4 regions of the Pseudonocardia sp. GCM10023141 genome follow, and region 3 is predicted to be linked to each of the others. Evidence: riboswitches for the same ligand, from Rfam matches in the RefSeq annotation. Region 3 holds a riboswitch; each other region holds the start of a gene.

Region 1 (3,979 bases), on a different contig from region 3:
GCTCGTGGCCGTCGCCGACCGCACGCCCGCGCCCGGTGGCGGTGGCGCGGCCGCACTCGCCACCGCGCTGGCCGCCGCGCTCGCGGGGATGGCGGCCCGCTACGCGCCCGAGCCGGGCGCCGCACCGGCCGCGGCGGATGCGCTGCGCGACCGGGCGGAGCCGCTGGCCGACGCCGATGCCGCCGCGTACCGCGAGTTCCTCGCCGCGCTGCGGCTGCCCCGCGACGACCCGGCTCGGCCCGCGGCCGTCGAGCGCACCCGCGCCGCCGCTTCGGCCGTGCCCGCGGAGATCGCGGCGATCGCCCACGAGGTCGCCGCGCTGGCGGCCGGACTCGCCCGCGACGGCAACCCGAACCTGCGCGGTGACGCGCTCGCGGCCGTCGCGCTGGCCGAGGCGGCGATCACCACCGCGGACGGCCTGGTGGCGGCGAACGCCCCGCCCCCGCCGTCGCACACGTCAGGAAGGACGCCCTCCTGACGTTCACCGTCAGCATGGACGCCCTTCTGACATCTCGCGGGCCCCGCGCGCTCAGCTCCGCAACAGCGCCTCGACCGCCATGATCGTCTGCCTTGCGTCGGTGTGCAGGACCGCGTGCATGCCGATCTGCCGCGCGGCCTCGACGTTGGCCGGTACATCGTCGACGAACACCGCTCCGGTGGGCTCGACCGCCAACCGCTCGCAGGTCAGCTGGTACGCGCGCGGGTCGGGTTTCGCGATCCCGATCTCGTGGGAGTAGAGCAGCACATCGACGAGGTCGGGGAAGCCATAGCGCCGCGACTCCTCGCGGCGCGCACCGTCAGCGGAGTTGCTCAGGATCGCGGTGCGGTAGCGGGGCCACCACGTCCACTCCCGAGGATCGTCATGGCGGCCGGCAGGATCGGGATCCGCAGCACCACGGCGTCGAACAGCACGGCCGCGGTGAGGCCGACGGCCACCTGCTTCATCTCGATCCGGTTGATGAGCAGGAAGCTCACGAACACCGAGATCATGACCGCCGCAGCGCTGGTGACGACGCCCGCCGTGCTCGCGATCCCCTCGCGAACGGCCTGCCGGGTCGACACCCCGCGCCGCACCGCCTCGCGGATCCGGTAGACCACGAAGATCTGGTAGTCGGTGGAGAGGCCCACGAGGATCGCGAACGTCATCAGCGGCATCCGGGAGCCGATGACCCACGGGATGCGCTCGGCCTGGTGCGCCGAGTAGTCGGTGCCGCGGGAGATCTCCGCTCACCCCGCACCGGACAGCGGTGCCGAAGGCCTGGGGGAGCAGGGTCCCCGCAACCGCTGCAGCGACGCCGCCCCCTCCGGGGAGTTCTCCGCGTACGGCACCGCGAGGCGCAGCACCCCGGTCGTGCCGTGCGACACCGGGAACGTCGCGCAGCGCGGCGCGGACGTCCGCCGCGGCCGCCGCGACCTCGTCGAGCGGCCCCGCCGCCGAGGTGATGAGGATGTTCTCGGTCTCCGGCGGGCTCAGCCCGGCCGCGGCGGCGAGGGACTCCGCCCGCCCGGCCTCGCCGATCCAGAACGCGCTGATCGATCCCTGGTCGGTACCGACCGCGGATCCCGTCCCGACGCACAGCGCCACGAACACGACCACGCCGCCACCGCCCGCCACGGATGTCGCGCGCTCCACGTCGCCAGCCGCACCGTCTCGATCCCTGCCTCCGGATGTGTCACGAGCCGAGACTGGCGCGGTCGCGGCGGCGCGACGGTGGCGCTGCCCGGCCAACCCGGGTGGGGTGATCCCGAACCCGCGCGAGGTCGGCCTTCTCACGCCGCGTTGACCGCCGCCGCCGTCTGTGTTGGGCTTCGGCCGACGGCAGTGGAGGAAGCCGGTGGGAATCCGGCGCGGTCCCGCCACTGTCACCGGGAAGCGATCGCCCACCCGTGACCACTGCAGCAGCGGGAAGGTCGGGCGGCTCGTGTCGATCCGGGAGCCAGGACACTTCCTGCCGTCGATCACCCCGGAGCGAGGGCGCGGACCCTCGAGGAGGAGAGCGACGTGAACGTGCTGGTGGGAGTGGGTGTCGGACCCGGTGATCCGGGTCTGGTGACGGTGCGGGCGGCGGATCTGCTCGCCGCGGCCGACGTCGTGTTCGTGCCGGAGGTGGGGCGTGCCGAGCAGACGGTGCTGTTCTACACCGAGGCCTGGCGGGTCGAGCGGGTGCCGGTGGGCGCGGCCGCCGCGGTGGCGGCGTGGTTCGCCGCCCACCCGGGCGGAACGGCGGTGGTGGCATCGGAGGGTGATCCGGGCGGTGACTTCGCCTTCGACGCGCTGGCGGCGGCGGTGCGCGACACGGTGGGCGAGCTGACCGTGCGCCTCGTGCCCGGCATCACCGAGATGCAGAGCCTCGTGGCGGCCGGGGGCCCGTGGACGAGCTGACGCGGGACGCGTTCCATCGCGTCGTCGCAGGCCGCCGCGACGTCCGCTCCGGGTTCCGGGCCGACGTCCCGATCGACGACGCGGCGCTGCACCGCGTGCTGGTCGCCGCCCACGCCGCCCCGAGCGTCGGGTTCTCGCAGCCGTGGGACTTCGTCCTGATCCGCGACCGCGCCACCCGCGAGCGGGTGCAGGCGCACGTCGCGGCGGCGCGGGCGGACTACGCGGCGTCGCTGCCGGCGGCGCGGGCGGACGCGTTCCGCAGCGTCCGGGTCGAGGCGATCCTCGACACCCCGCTCAACATCGCCGTCACGTGCGACCCCACCCGCGGTGGGCGCCATACGCTGGGTCGCCACACCCAGCCGCGCACCGCGCCCTACTCCACGGTCGGCGCGGTCCAGAACCTCTGGCTCGCCGCCCGCGCGGAGGGCCTGGGTGTGGGCTGGGTCAGCTTCGGTGACGAGCGGGCGCTCGCCCGCGAGCTGGACCTGCCCCCGCACCTGGAGCTCGTCGCCTACCTGTGCGTCGGGCACGTCACCGAGTTCGCCGACCGACCGGAACTCGAGTCGTCGGGATGGGCCCGCCGCAGACCGCTGCGGTGGGCCGTGCACCACGAGGCCTTCGGCCTGCGTGGACTACCGGGGGAGGACCCGTTGGACCTGCTCGCCGAGACCGTCGCCGCCATCACACCGCCCGACGCCGCCGCGCGGGCGGCCGCGGCCGACCGGCTGGACCGGATGACGAAACCGCCCGGCTCGCTGGGACGGGTGGAGGCCGTGGCCGTGACGCTGGCCGGGATCGCCGGGCAGTGCCCGGCACCCATCCCGGAGCCCGCCGCGGTGGCCGTGTTCGCGGCCGACCACGGGGTGCACGCGCAGGGCGTGACACCGTGGCCGCAGGAGGTCACGGCGCAGATGGTCGCGAACTTCACCGCGGGCGGCGCCGTCGTCAACGCGTTCGCCCGCCGCGTGGGCGCCGAGGTCTGCGTCGTCGACATCGGGGTGGCGTCGCCCCTGCCCGCCGACCTGCCCGGTCTGCTCCCGCGCCGCATCGCCGACGGCACCGCCGACCTCTCGCAGGGCCCGGCGCTGACGCGCGAGCAGGCCGTCGCGGCGGTCGAGGTGGGCATCGAGACCGCGCGCGACCTCGTCGCAGGCGGCAACCGCTGCCTCATCACCGGCGACATGGGCATCGCGAACACGACGTCAGCGGCGGCGCTGATCTGCGCGTTCACCGGAGCCGGCGCGGCGGAGGTCACCGGCCGCGGCACCGGCATCGACGACGCCACGCTCGCCCACAAGACCGCGGTCGTCGCCGCGGCACTCGCCCTGCACCGGCCCGATCCGGCCGACCCCATCGGGGTACTCGCGGCGTTCGGCGGGCTCGAGCACGCCGGGCTCGCCGGCTACCTGCTCGGTGCGGCCGCACTGCACGTGCCGGTGGTGCTCGACGGCGTGAGCGCCGGTGCCGCCGCGCTGGTGGCCGCGGCGCTGGCACCCGACGCCGTCGGCTACTGGGTGGCCGGGCACCGCTCCGCCGAGCCGGGTCACACCCGCGCGCTCGCGCACCTCGGGCTGGAGCCGCTGCTCGACCTCGGCA
Region 2 (3,979 bases), on a different contig from region 3:
AGCAGGAAGTCGTCGAACTCGGCCTCGTGCGGGCGCTCGCTGAGCCCGAGGTCGTGATCCAGCTTGGCCGCCTGCATCAGCGTCCAGATCTGCTGGCGGATCGCGGGCAGCTTCGCCGGGTCGAGCGCGGAGATGTTGGCGTGCTCGTCGAGCAGCTGCTCCAGGCGGGAGATGTCGCCGTAGCTCTCCGCGCGCGCCATCGGCGGGATCAGATGATCGACGAGCGTGGCGTGCGCCCGGCGCTTGGCCTGCGTGCCCTCACCCGGGTCGTTGACGAGGAACGGGTAGATCAGCGGCAGGTCACCCAGCGCGGCGTCGGTGCCGCAGGAAGCGCTCATGCCCATCGTCTTGCCGGGCAGCCACTCCAGGTTGCCGTGCTTGCCGATGTGGACGATCGCATCCGCCCCGAAACCGCCGTCGGCCACCGGAGCGGCGAGCCAGCGGTAGGCCCCCAGGTAGTGGTGGCTGGGCGGCAGGTCCGGGTCGTGGTAGATCGCCACCGGGTTCTCGCCGAACCCGCGCGGCGGCTGCACGATGATCACGACGTTGCCGGCGCGCATCGCCGCGACCACGATCTCGCCGTCACGGTCGGTGCTGCGGTCGACGAACAGCTCACCCGGCGCGGTGCCCCAGTGGTTCTCCACATCCTCGCGGAAGTCCGCGGGCAACCCGGCGAACCACTGCCGGTAGCGGGCCGCGGAGATCCGCACCGGGTTGGACTCCAGCGCCTCCTCGGTGAGCCACTCCGGGTCCTGCCCGCCTGCGGCGATCAACGCGTGGATCAGCGCGTCACCGTCGGACTCCGCGACACCGGGCAGTTCCCCGATCACGTACCCGGCGGCCTGCATCGCCTGCAGCAGGGCGACCGCGCTGGCCGGGGTGTCGAGCCCGACGGCGTTGCCGATCCGCGCGTGCTTGGTGGGGTACGCGCTGAGCATCAGCACGATCCGCTTGTCGGCGTTGGGGATCTGCCGCAGCCCCGCGTGGCGCACCGCGATCCCCGCGACGCGAGCGGCCCGCTCGGGGTCGGGCACGTAGACCGACAGGCCGTCCGCGTCGATCTCCTTGAACGAGAACGGCACGGTGATCAGCCGCCCGTCGAACTCGGGGACGGCCACCTGCGTGGCGACGTCGAGCGGCGTCAGGCCGTCGTCGCCGTCGGCCCAGGCCGCGCGGCTGCTGGTGAGGCACAGGCCCTGCAGGATCGGCACGTCGAGCGCGGCGAGCTCGGTCACGTCCCACGCCTCGTCGTCGCCACCGGCACTCGCCGACGCGGGCTTGGTACCACCGGCGGCCAGCACCGTGACGACCAGCGCGTCGGCCTCGCGCAGCTTCTCGAGCAGGGCGGGCTCGGCCTGGCGCAACGACGCGCAGTACACCGGCAGCGCGCGGCCACCGGCGTCCTCGATCGCGGTGCACAGCGCCTCGACGTAGGTGGTGTTCCCGGCGAGCTGCTGGGCGCGGTAGTAGAGCACCGCGACGGTGGGGCCACTGGTCTCCCGCGCGGTGCGCTCGAGCACGCCCCACGTCGGGAGCGCGGTCGGGGGCTCGAAGCCCTCCCCGGTGAACAGCAGCGTGTCGGACAGGAACGCGTGCAGCTGCGCGAGGTTGGCCGGGCCACCCTGCGCGAGGTACGCGTGCGCCTCGGCGGCGACGCCGGCGGGCACGGTCCCCTGCTGCATCATCTCCGCGTCGGGCGCCTGCTCACCACCGAGCGCCACCAGCGGCTTGCCGGAGGCGACGAGGGCGTCGAGGCCGTCCTCCCAGTACCTGCGGCCACCGAGGATGCGGACGACCACGACGTCGGCGCCGTCGAGCAGGGCGGGAAGATCGTCGACGAGTAGGCGGGCCGGGTTGGCCAACCGGAAGCCGGCCCCGCTCGCGCGGGCCGACAGCAGGTCGGTGTCGGACGTGGAGAGCAGCAGGATCACGAGGAGACGCCCTCGGGCACGAAACAGCGGCACGCGGCGCAGCGCATGGGATTACCTTCCTCGGGATCCTCGTCCCAGGTCATGGTGGCGAGCGAGCGGGGCAGTGTCCTGGCTCCCGGATCGACGCTCGCCCCGGCCTTCCGGGTGCTACCCCGTGGCCGTTGACGGGGTTCGCTCCCCGGTGACAGTGGCGGGACCGCGCCGGACTCGCACCGGCTTCCTGGACCCGCTCGCGCTGTGCAGTTGTGCGCCTCACTGTCGGTGGCGTCGGGGCGGGAGTCAAGCCGGTCCCGCATCTCAGCAAGGTGGCCTTCCTGACGTTGAACGTCTGGAAGGCCACCTTGCTGACATCCCGGTGCGGCACGGAGTGTGATCGTCGGCTCCCCCGGCTCACCGGCGTGCGTGATTACAGTGACCCGGTGCCCACCCCCGTCCGTGTCCGCGTCGACGCCTGTCCCGGCGTCCTCGCCCCGCACGACGCCGCCGACGGCGCGCTCGCGCGCGTCCGGCTGCCGGGCGGACAGGTCGACGCGGCCGCGCTGTGGGTGCTGGCCGCCTGCGCCGAGGACCTCGGCGACGGGAAGATCCACCTGACGTCGCGGGGCAACCTGCAGCTGCGCGGCCTCGATCGCAGCGACCCCGAGCTGGAGCGCCGGCTCACCGGCTGCGGGCTGCTGCCCTCGCGCACCCACGAGCGGGTGCGCAACGTGCTCGCGTCACCGCTGTCGGGCATCGCCGGTGGCCTCGCCGACGTCCGGGAGCTGGCCCCGGCGCTGGACCGGGCGCTGTGCGCCCGCCCGGAGCTCGCCGGGCTGTCGGGCCGGTTCCTCTTCGCACTCGACGACGGTCGTGGCGACGTCGCCGCCGAGCAACCGGACCTGTGCTGGCAGGCTCTCGACGCCGCCACCGGCACGCTGGTCGTGGCCGGCACCGAGACCGGCGTCACCGCGCGGACCGAGGACGCCGTCGCGCTGCTGGTGCGCGCCGCCACCACGTTCCTGCAGGTCCGTGGCAGCGCCTGGCGCGCGATCGAGCTTCCCGAGGCCGACCGGGCCCGACTCGCGGGTCCATCCGCCCCGACTCGCGGGGCGATCCGTCCCGACTCGCGGGTCCTTCCGTCCCGACTCGCGGGGGTGGGTCCGGTGCGGCGTGCCGACGGGGGCACCGCGCTGGCCGTCGCTCCGGTGCTCGGGGAGTTGACGGCCGCCCAACTGCTGGTACTGGCCGACGCCGCGCAGCGGGTGGTCGTCACGCCGTGGCGGTCGATCGTGCTGCCGACCGCCGACGCAGCCGCACGGCTGGCCGCCGCCGGTCTGGTCGTGGACCCGGCGTCGCCCGCGCCGCTGCTCAGCGCCTGCGCGGGCCGGCCGGGCTGCGCGAAGGCGCTCGCCGACGTCCGGGCCGACGCCCGCACCGCGCTCCCCCTGATCCACCGCCGCACCCACGTCTCGGGCTGCGAGCGCCGCTGCGGGGCACCGCACGCGCCGCACGTCGACGCCGTGGCGCTCGCGGACGGCGGCTACCTGATCGACGGCGAACGGCAGGACGGCTTGTGAGCACCCGCACCTACATCCGCGACGGCGCGGAGATCTACCGGCAGTCGTTCGCGACGATCCGGGCCGAGGCCGACCTCTCGGGCCTGCCGCCCGACGTCGCCCACGTCGCCGTGCGCATGATCCACGCCTGCGGCCAGGTGGACCTGCCCCAGGACATCGGCTTCTCCCCGGGCGTCGTCGCCGCGGGCCGGGCGGCGCTGCGGGCCGGTGCCCCGATCCTCTGCGACGCCATGATGGTGGCCTCCGGCATCACGCGCACCCGGCTGCCCGCCGCCAACGAGGTGCTCTGCACGCTGCGCGACCCCCGCGTCCCGGCGCTGGCCGCGCAGCTGGGCAACACCCGCAGCGCCGCGGCGCTGGAGCTGTGGCGCGAGCACCTCGACGGGGCCGTCGTCGCGATCGGCAACGCCCCCACCGCGCTGTTCCACCTCCTCGACATGCTCGATGCCGGCGCCCCGCGTCCGGCCGCCGTGATCGGGATCCCGGTCGGGT
Region 3 (3,979 bases):
CAGATGTGCATGCTTCGCTACATTCACTATCCGACACGTTCGTTGAGCATTGGGTAAGGGAGTGCGGATGGCATCCACTGAGAAGGTCAAGGGGCGCGTCATCGATGCGCACAGCCACATCGGGACGATGGACGCGTGGCAGTTCTACAACCTGAAGGAGCCGGTCAAGCCCACGGTCTACGAGTTCGCCAACGCGAAGGAGTACCTGGGCTACATCGACAACCTCGGTGTCGAGCGCGGCCTGATCCTGCCCAACTACGGCATCCCGGTGCAGGGCCACGCCTTCTCGCTCAACGACCTGGTGCTCGACTCCGTCACCAACAACGAGCGCCTCGTCGGCGGCCTGTGGGTCTCGATCCTGCCGCAGAACAAGGAGCTCACCCTCAAGACGCTCGAGAGCGCGGGTGAGCGCGGCATCAAGGCGCTCAAGACCACGTTCCTGCTGGGCGGCAACCCCGACCCCAACACCTGGGACGACGAGACGCGCGAGCTGGCCGAGGCCTGCTTCGACGCCGCTGAGCAGCACGACCTGGTGTTCCACTTCCACACCAGTGCCGGTGGTGCCTCGGACATCAACAACTTCATCCCGCTGGTGGAGCGCTACGGCAAGCGCGTCAAGATCTACCTGGTGCACTTCGGTGGCGGCGTCAGCGGCCACATCAAGCTCGTCCCGCAGTTCCTCGACTGGGTGGAGGAGGGCTACCAGGTCTACTGCGACACCACGTGGACGATCGGCTTCGGCGCCCGCTGGCTGATGACCGAGATCGAGAAGCGCGGTATCGGTGAGGACCGCGTGCTCTTCGCGTCCGACGAGCCGTGGAGCGACTTCTGGGGCGAGTACTGGAAGATCAACGGTGCTCCGGTGAGCGACGAGCTCAAGCAGCGGATCCTCTACAAGAACTACGAGCAGCTCTACGGGGAGAAGTAACCCCTCGACGAAACTTCGCCGGCGGGTGTCGATGTCGCCGATCGTCGTTCGTGTAGCGGGTGACGGGCCGCCGCTGGGGCGGTCCGCTACCCGGAAGGACACCCACCCCATGCGTTCGATCGGTACCTACCTGAGCATCACCCTCGACGGCGTCGTGCAGGGCCTCGGCCGTCCCGACGAGGACACGCGCGGCGGGTTCACGCACGGCGGCTGGGGCGGCGCGTTCCAGGACGAGGTGATGCAGCAGGAGGCCGGCAAGGGGATGGGCAAGCCGGCGGACATGCTCTTCGGCCGTCGCACCTGGACCGACTTCATCACCGCGTGGGGCTCCCGCACGGACGGCAACCCGTTCACGAAGCACATGAACGGCGTCCGGAAGTACGTCGTGTCCCGCACCCTCGACGACGCCGACGCCTGGGAGAACTCGGTCCTGCTGCGCGGTGACGCGGCGCAGACCGTCGCCGAGCTGAAGGATCGTCCCGGCGCGAACCTGATGATCATCGGCAGTACCGCACTGGTGCGCAGCCTGCACGCCGCGGGCCTGATCGACCACTACACGCTGCTGATCCACCCCATCACCCTCGGCAGCGGCGCGCGGCTCTTCGAGGGTCCGGCCCCGCTGACCGAGTTCACGCTGACCAGCAGCGTGGTGACCACCACGGGCGTGATCATCGCGAACTACACGCGCACCTGACCGGTGCAGGGTGACGTGGACTGCAGGGGCCGCTCGGTGGTGCGGCGGGCTGCTAGGTTCCGCCACGAGGCCAGTCACGCCCAGTGAATGGGTCAGGGAATCCGGTGTGAATCCGGAGCTGACGCGCAGCGGTGAAGGTGACGGGCGAGGCGACATGCCACTGGACCCCACGGTCCGGGAAGGCGCCTCGTCCGGATGATCCTGAGTCCGAAGACCTGCTGGCCGACAGCCGTCCGGGCTTCGCGATCCGAGCCCCTGAGCAGAGGCCTCTGCATGACCATCTCCCGACTCCGGTTCCCGGCCGCACTGGCCGTCGTCGCCGCGGCGCTGGCCGCCTGCGGTGGCGCGCCGGCCCCGGCGATCACCGCGGCGCCTGCCACCGCAACGGTGACCAACTGCGGTATTCCGGCCAGCTATCCCACGCCGGTGCAGCGCATCGTCGCCACGAGCAACTCCGCGAACGTCGGCACGCTGATGAGGATCGGGGCGCTGCGCCAGCTCGCGGCCGCCACGCTGACCCCCGGCAACGACGCCGTGATGAGCGCCCTCTACGGGCCGGGCATCGAGAGCGTGCCGCGGCTCAAGAGCCCCATCTCGATGGAAGCGGTGCTCGCCCAGCGGCCCGGCCTGCTGGTCGGCTCCTTCAGAGGCCTGTTCGCCGGTGCGTCCGGGGTCACGATCGAGTCCGCGGCGGCCAAGGGCATCGCCACCTACGTGATCTCCGACAGCTGCCGCCAGGATCCCGGCGCCGGCAAGGACTCCAAGCTCGGCACCATGGATCCCTGGGACGCGGTGCGCGCCGACGTCACCAACTACGGTGTCCTCACCGGCCACCAGCAGCAGGCGAGCGCCGCGCTCGCCGAGCTCGACACGCGGCTCAAGGCGCTCGCCGACGCGCCCCGACCGGCCACGAAGCCGAAGATCCTGCTCTTCGACAGCGGCACGAACGACCTCTACACCTCGGGGCGCAACGGCCCGCCGCAGGGGATCATCGACGCGGCCGGGGGCACGAACGTCTTCGCGGCACAGGACACCACCTGGTTCCACGCGAGCTGGGAGAGCGTCGCGCAGTCACAGCCCGACGTCATCGTCGTCATGGACTACCGCTCGGGCAACGCCGACGAGGTCGCGCAGAAGAAGGCGACGATCACGAGCCAGCCGGGGCTCAAGGACCTTACTGTCGTGGCGCAGAACCGGATCGTCGTGCTCCCGCTGGCCCTGTTCACCAGCGGCTTCCCCAACATCGACGCCGCCGACGAGCTGCGCGTCGCGCTCGAAGGGTTGGGGCTCGCGCCGCCCAGCGGCATCGTCGGGAAGCTGCCGGCCGACCTGAAGTAGACCGGTGCCGACCTCGGAGCGTGTCGCCGACCGGCGAGCCACGCGCCGCGTCCCGCTGGCCGCCGTGCTGCTGGTGCTCGTCGCGGCGCTGGTGGTGAGCGCGCTCGCCTCGGCGGCCTTCGGCGCGGCCGACGTCTCGCCGGGCGTGGTCGTCGACGTCCTGCGGCACCGGCTCCTCGGTGGCCCCACGGGCGTCGATCCGGTGGCCGACGCGATCGTCTGGGAGATCCGCGGGCCCCGCGTGGTGCTCGCGATCGTCGTCGGTGCCGGTCTCGCGCTGGGCGGCAGCGGCATGCAGACGCTCGTGCGCAACCCGCTCGCCGACCCCTACCTGCTCGGTGTCTCCTCCGGCGCCAGCGTCGGCGCGACCGCCGTGATCACGCTGGGCACGTTCGCCGGCGCGGGGCTGTGGGCGCTGTCGGCGGGTGCGTTGCTGGGGGCGCTGGGCGCGGCGTTGCTCGTGTTCGGGGTGGCGATGGCCCAGGGTGGCCTGACCCCGCTGCGGCTGGTGCTCACCGGAACCGTGTTGTCGTCGGCGTTCGCGGCGATGGCGAGCTTCCTCGTGTTCCGCAGCGCCGACCCGCAGGCCGCGCAGTCGGTGCTGTTCTGGCTGCTGGGCAGCCTGTCGGGGGCGACGTGGGAACAGTCGTTGCTCCCGTTCGTCGCCGTGGCGGTGATCGGGGCGGTGCTGCTGGCCGGCAACGGCTGGCTCGACGCACTGGCCGCGGGCGCGGACGTGGCCGCCGCGCTGGGCGTGCCCGTGCGGCTGGTGCGCAACGTGCTCTTCGTCCTGCTCGCGATCATGATCGGGGTACTGGTGGCCGTCGCGGGCGGGATCGGCTTCGTCGGGCTGATCCTGCCGCACGTCAGCAGGCTCGTCGTGGGTGCGCGCCACCGCCGGATGCTGCCGGTCGCGGCACTGGCGGGCGGGCTGTTCCTGCTCTGGGTCGACGTGGCCGCCCGGACGCTGGCCGCGCCCAGCGAGATCCCGCTCAGCGTCGTCACCGGTGTCATCGGCG
Region 4 (3,979 bases), on a different contig from region 3:
CACCTCCGGCGAGTGCACGTCGTACACGCCAGGGCCGAGGCCCCGCGTCACGCCGGTGGCCAGCCCCTCGACCTCGGCCATGTGCGACCGGGCCGCCTCCAGCGTGGTGACGTCGGCGTCGAGCCCGTCGATGGCGTCGACGACCGCGGTGAACTCCGAGTAGCACAGGTGCGTGTGCACCTGCGTCGCGTCGGCCACACCACCGGTGGCCAGGCGGAACGCGTCGACCGCCCAGTCGACGTAGGCCTTGCGACCTTCTGCGCGCAGCGGCAGCAGCTCGCGCAGCGCCGGCTCGTCGACCTGGATGACGCGCAGGCCGGCCGCCTCCAGGTCGCTGACCTCGTCACGCAACGCCAGCCCGACCTGCCGGGCGGTGTCGCCCAGCGGCTGGTCGTCGCGGACGAACGACCAAGCCAGGATCGTGACCGGGCCCGTCAGCATCGCCTTGACCGGACGCTGCGTCAGCGACTGCGCGTAGGTGCTCCACGCCACCGTGATCGGCCTCGGCCGCGACACGTCGGCGTAGATCACCGGCGGGCGTACGCAGCGCGAACCGTAGGACTGCACCCAACCGTGCTCGGTGGTGGCGAAGCCGTCGAGGTTCTCGGCGAAGTACTGGACCATGTCGTTGCGCTCCGGCTCGCCGTGCACCAGCACGTCGAGGCCGAGGTCCTCCTGCAGCCGGATCACGCGCTCGATCTCCGCACGCATGCGACGCTCGTACTCGACGTCGTCGAGCTTCCCCGCGCGGTGGGCGGCCCGGTCGGAGCGGATCGCGCGGGTCTGCGGGAACGAGCCGATCGTGGTGGTCGGCACCGGCGGCAGCTGCAGGTGCAGGCGCTGGGCCACGACCCGGTCGGCAGCCGACCCGCGGGCGTAGTGATCGGCGCCGAGTGCGGCGAGGCGGGCCCGCACCTGCTCGTTGCGCTCACCGGAGCGGTCGGCGTTGCGCAGCGCGGCAGCCGCGTCGAACTCGGCGGAAACGCTCTGCCGCCCCTCGCGCAGGGCCCGGCCCAGCAGCACGACCTCGGCCACCTTCTGCTTCGCGAACGCGAGCCGGTCGCGCACGGTGGCGGCCAGGTTGGTCTCGACGTCGACGTCGTAGGGCACGTGCAGCAGCGAGCAGGACGAGCTGATCTCGACCGAGCCGGCCGGGCCCATCAGCGTGGCGGCGCGGGCGAGCGCCGTCTCCAGGTCGGTGCGCCACACGTTGTGCCCGTCGACGACGCCCGCGAGCAGCGTCTTGTGCTGCAGCGCCGGGAGCGTCGCAGCCAGGTCGAGGTCATCGAGGCCCGCCACCAGGTCCAGCGCGATCGCCTCGACCGGGCTGGCCGCCAGCACCGGCAGCGCCGGGCCGAAGTTGCTGTAGTACCCGGCCACGAGGATCTTCGGTCGGCCCGCCACCGCGCCGAGCCTGCGGTAGGCGACGGCGAGCGCGTCCAGCTCGGCTGCCGCGCGGTCGGCGGTGAAGGCCGGCTCGTCGAGCTGCACCCACTCGGCTCCGGCCGCGCCGAGCTCGGCGAGCAGCGCGGCGTACGCGTCGAGCACGGGCTCGAGCAGGTCGAGCGGGCTGAAACCGGCCGGAGCCCCCGGTGCGGCCTTCGCCAGCAGCAGGAACGTGACCGGCCCGATCAGGACCGGACGTGTCGGCACACCGGCCGCGAGCGCTTCGGTGAACTCCTCGACCGGCTTGCGGTCGGCGAGGGTGATCGCGGTGTCGGGGCCCACCTCGGGCACCAGGTAGTGGTAGTTGGTGTCGAAGAACTTCGTCATCTCCAGCGCCGGCACCGAACCGTGGCCCCTGGCCATCGCGAACAGGGTGTCGAGGTCGTCGAGCCCGAGCGCGGCGAAGCGCGGCGGCACCGCGCCGAGGATGCGGGCGGTGTCGAGCACCTGGTCGTAGTAGGAGAACGTGTTGCCGGGCACCGAGTCGAGCCCGGCGGCACGCAGCTGCGCCCAGGTGTCGCGGCGCAGCCCGGCGCCGACGGCGCGTAGGCCGTCCTGGTCGAGCGTGCCCGCCCAGTACTTCTCGACGGCCTTCTTGAGCTCACGGTCCGGGCCGATCCGGGGATAGCCCAGAACGGTCGTGCCGATGGTGTTGCTGGGAGTCACTGCTCTCTCCTCGCGAGCGGACGGAGGATCCGCCGCGTCGCGGGAAGCACGACGGCGCCCGGGCACACCGGTGCCCCGGACATCCGCACGGCCCTCCCACGAGGCCACGGATCCGCGCGCAACCGTCGGGTGCGCACACCGGTGGCAGGTCTTCGGACTCGCGGGCACGCGCCTCCCGGCGCACCTACCGACCGTCGCTTCCCAGGCCCTTCGACCCAGTGCTCGTTGACGGCTCTCGTTCCCACTCACCGCTGCGGGGCAGCCCCGGATTCTCACCGGGTTCCCTCTTGCCTCGGACCCGCCCGTACTGCGACGGGCCCGAACCACCAGCGCTTCGGACTATAGCGGCGCCCGGCGACGTCGCACCTGGCCGTGACGTTGGGCACGTGCCGCCGCCGGGCCGGGACCCGTTCCCGCGTTGCAGGAAGGCCACCTTGCCGCAAGATTCTTGCGGCAAGGTGGCCTTCCTGCAATGGGGTGTCAGCGGGGGTGTCAGCGCGCCGCCGGCACCGGATCGGTCGCGTCCTCGGGCACGTTGAGGTCGCGGTTGAGCGTCTCCGGCGACATCAACGTGGCCACCACGCTGATGATCGCCATCAGCATCATGTAGGCCGCCACCGGGATCCAGGACCCGGTGAACGCGCTGATCAGCGCCGCGCAGATCAGCGGGGCCACGCCGCCACCGAGCACCGACGAGAACTCGCGCGCGAGCGCGACCCCGGCGTAGCGGTAGCGGTTGCCGAACATCTCCGGGAACCAGCTCATCTGCACCGCGACGGCGCCCTGCCCGGCCAGCAGGAAGCCCACGATGATCGCGGCGTAGATCGCCCACGCCGAGCCGGTGCTCAGCGCGATGAACGTGGGGCCGGGCAGCACGACCAGCGCCGAGACGACCGCGAGGTAGATCGGGCGACGTCCGAAGCGGTCGGACAGGATGCCGAACCCGACGGCACCGATGCCGCCGCAGATCGCGCCGACGAGCAGCACCGGCGGCACGAACGACGGGTCCACACCCACGGCGGAGATCAGGTAGGACGCCATGAACACCTGGTAGGTGTAGGACTGCGCCGTCACGCCGACGTTCATGAACAGCGCCAGCAGCACCGGCTTGCGCCCGTGTTCGAGCACCTCGCGCAGCGGCGCCTTCGGCTCCGCGTGCTGCTCCTTGAGCTCGGCGAACACCGGGCTCTCCTGCAGCCGCCTGCGGATGATCCACGCCGCGATCGTCACGAAGATGCTGCTGAGGAACACCAGCCGCCATCCCCATTCCAGCACCGCCTCGGTCGGCAGCAGTTGCACGAGGATCCACGCCAGCGCACCGAGCGCGGTGCCCAGTGCCGCACCGGTCATCACGAGCGATGCCAGCCGCCCGCGACGCCCCGGATAGGCCGTCTCGGTCAGCAGCGTCGCACCGCCTGCCTGCTCGGCACCGGCCCCGAACCCCTGGAAGAACCGGCAGACCACCAGCAGGATCGGCGCCAGCAGCCCGACCTGCCCGTAGGTCGGCAGCAGCCCGATCGCGAGCGTCGCGCCGCCCATCAGCATCAGGGTGGCGACGAGCACCCACTTGCGCCCGAGCCGGTCGCCGAAGTGGGAGAAGAACAGGCCACCGAGCGGCCGGGCCGCGAAGCCGACGGCGTAGGCGCTGAAGCTGGCGAGGATGCCGGCGGCAGGGGTGATGTTCGGGAAGAACAGCTTGCTGAAGACCAGCGCCGAGGCCGTGCCGTAGATGACGAAGTCGTACTGCTCCAGCGCCGTGCCGATGAGGCCGGCCCAGGCTGCTCGGCGCACGCCCTTGCGGCGGGCGGGATCGATCGTGGTCGGGGTGCTCGCGATGGTGTCCATGCGTCCTCGAATGGAGTCAAGT

What was found. Region 3 has a riboswitch for cobalamin ahead of ACFPFQ_RS45335 (ABC transporter substrate-binding protein). Riboswitches for the same ligand answer to the same signal wherever they lie in the genome.
Region 1: it holds a riboswitch for cobalamin, as region 3 does, so the genes downstream of both, ACFPFQ_RS41175 (SAM-dependent methyltransferase) here and ACFPFQ_RS45335 (ABC transporter substrate-binding protein) in region 3, are expected to answer to the same signal.
Region 2: it holds a riboswitch for cobalamin, as region 3 does, so the genes downstream of both, cobN (cobaltochelatase subunit CobN) here and ACFPFQ_RS45335 (ABC transporter substrate-binding protein) in region 3, are expected to answer to the same signal.
Region 4: it holds a riboswitch for cobalamin, as region 3 does, so the genes downstream of both, metE (5-methyltetrahydropteroyltriglutamate--homocysteine S-methyltransferase) here and ACFPFQ_RS45335 (ABC transporter substrate-binding protein) in region 3, are expected to answer to the same signal.

What each region holds. Positions count from the first base shown of each region.
Region 1 covers NZ_JBHSIR010000069.1:55,664-59,642, forward strand. The annotation lists gene ACFPFQ_RS41160 (cyclodeaminase/cyclohydrolase family protein) at 1-478, shown strand, start outside; gene ACFPFQ_RS41165 (HAD-IA family hydrolase) at 530-817, opposite strand; gene ACFPFQ_RS41170 (MMPL family transporter) at 811-1,146, opposite strand; cobalamin riboswitch at 1,827-1,947, shown strand; gene ACFPFQ_RS41175 (SAM-dependent methyltransferase) at 2,003-2,383, shown strand; gene cobT (nicotinate-nucleotide--dimethylbenzimidazole phosphoribosyltransferase) at 2,371-3,979, shown strand, end outside.
Region 2 covers NZ_JBHSIR010000018.1:65,815-69,793, reverse strand. The annotation lists gene cobN (cobaltochelatase subunit CobN) at 1-1,931, opposite strand, end outside; cobalamin riboswitch at 2,033-2,154, opposite strand; gene ACFPFQ_RS09735 (precorrin-3B synthase) at 2,351-3,487, shown strand; gene ACFPFQ_RS09730 (precorrin-8X methylmutase) at 3,484-3,979, shown strand, end outside.
Region 3 covers NZ_JBHSIR010000082.1:174,687-178,665, forward strand. The annotation lists gene ACFPFQ_RS45325 (amidohydrolase family protein) at 68-928, shown strand; gene ACFPFQ_RS45330 (dihydrofolate reductase family protein) at 1,038-1,622, shown strand; cobalamin riboswitch at 1,677-1,860, shown strand; gene ACFPFQ_RS45335 (ABC transporter substrate-binding protein) at 1,896-2,960, shown strand; gene ACFPFQ_RS45340 (FecCD family ABC transporter permease) at 2,965-3,979, shown strand, end outside.
Region 4 covers NZ_JBHSIR010000087.1:238,835-242,813, reverse strand. The annotation lists gene metE (5-methyltetrahydropteroyltriglutamate--homocysteine S-methyltransferase) at 1-2,112, opposite strand, end outside; cobalamin riboswitch at 2,238-2,455, opposite strand; gene ACFPFQ_RS47810 (MFS transporter) at 2,605-3,957, opposite strand.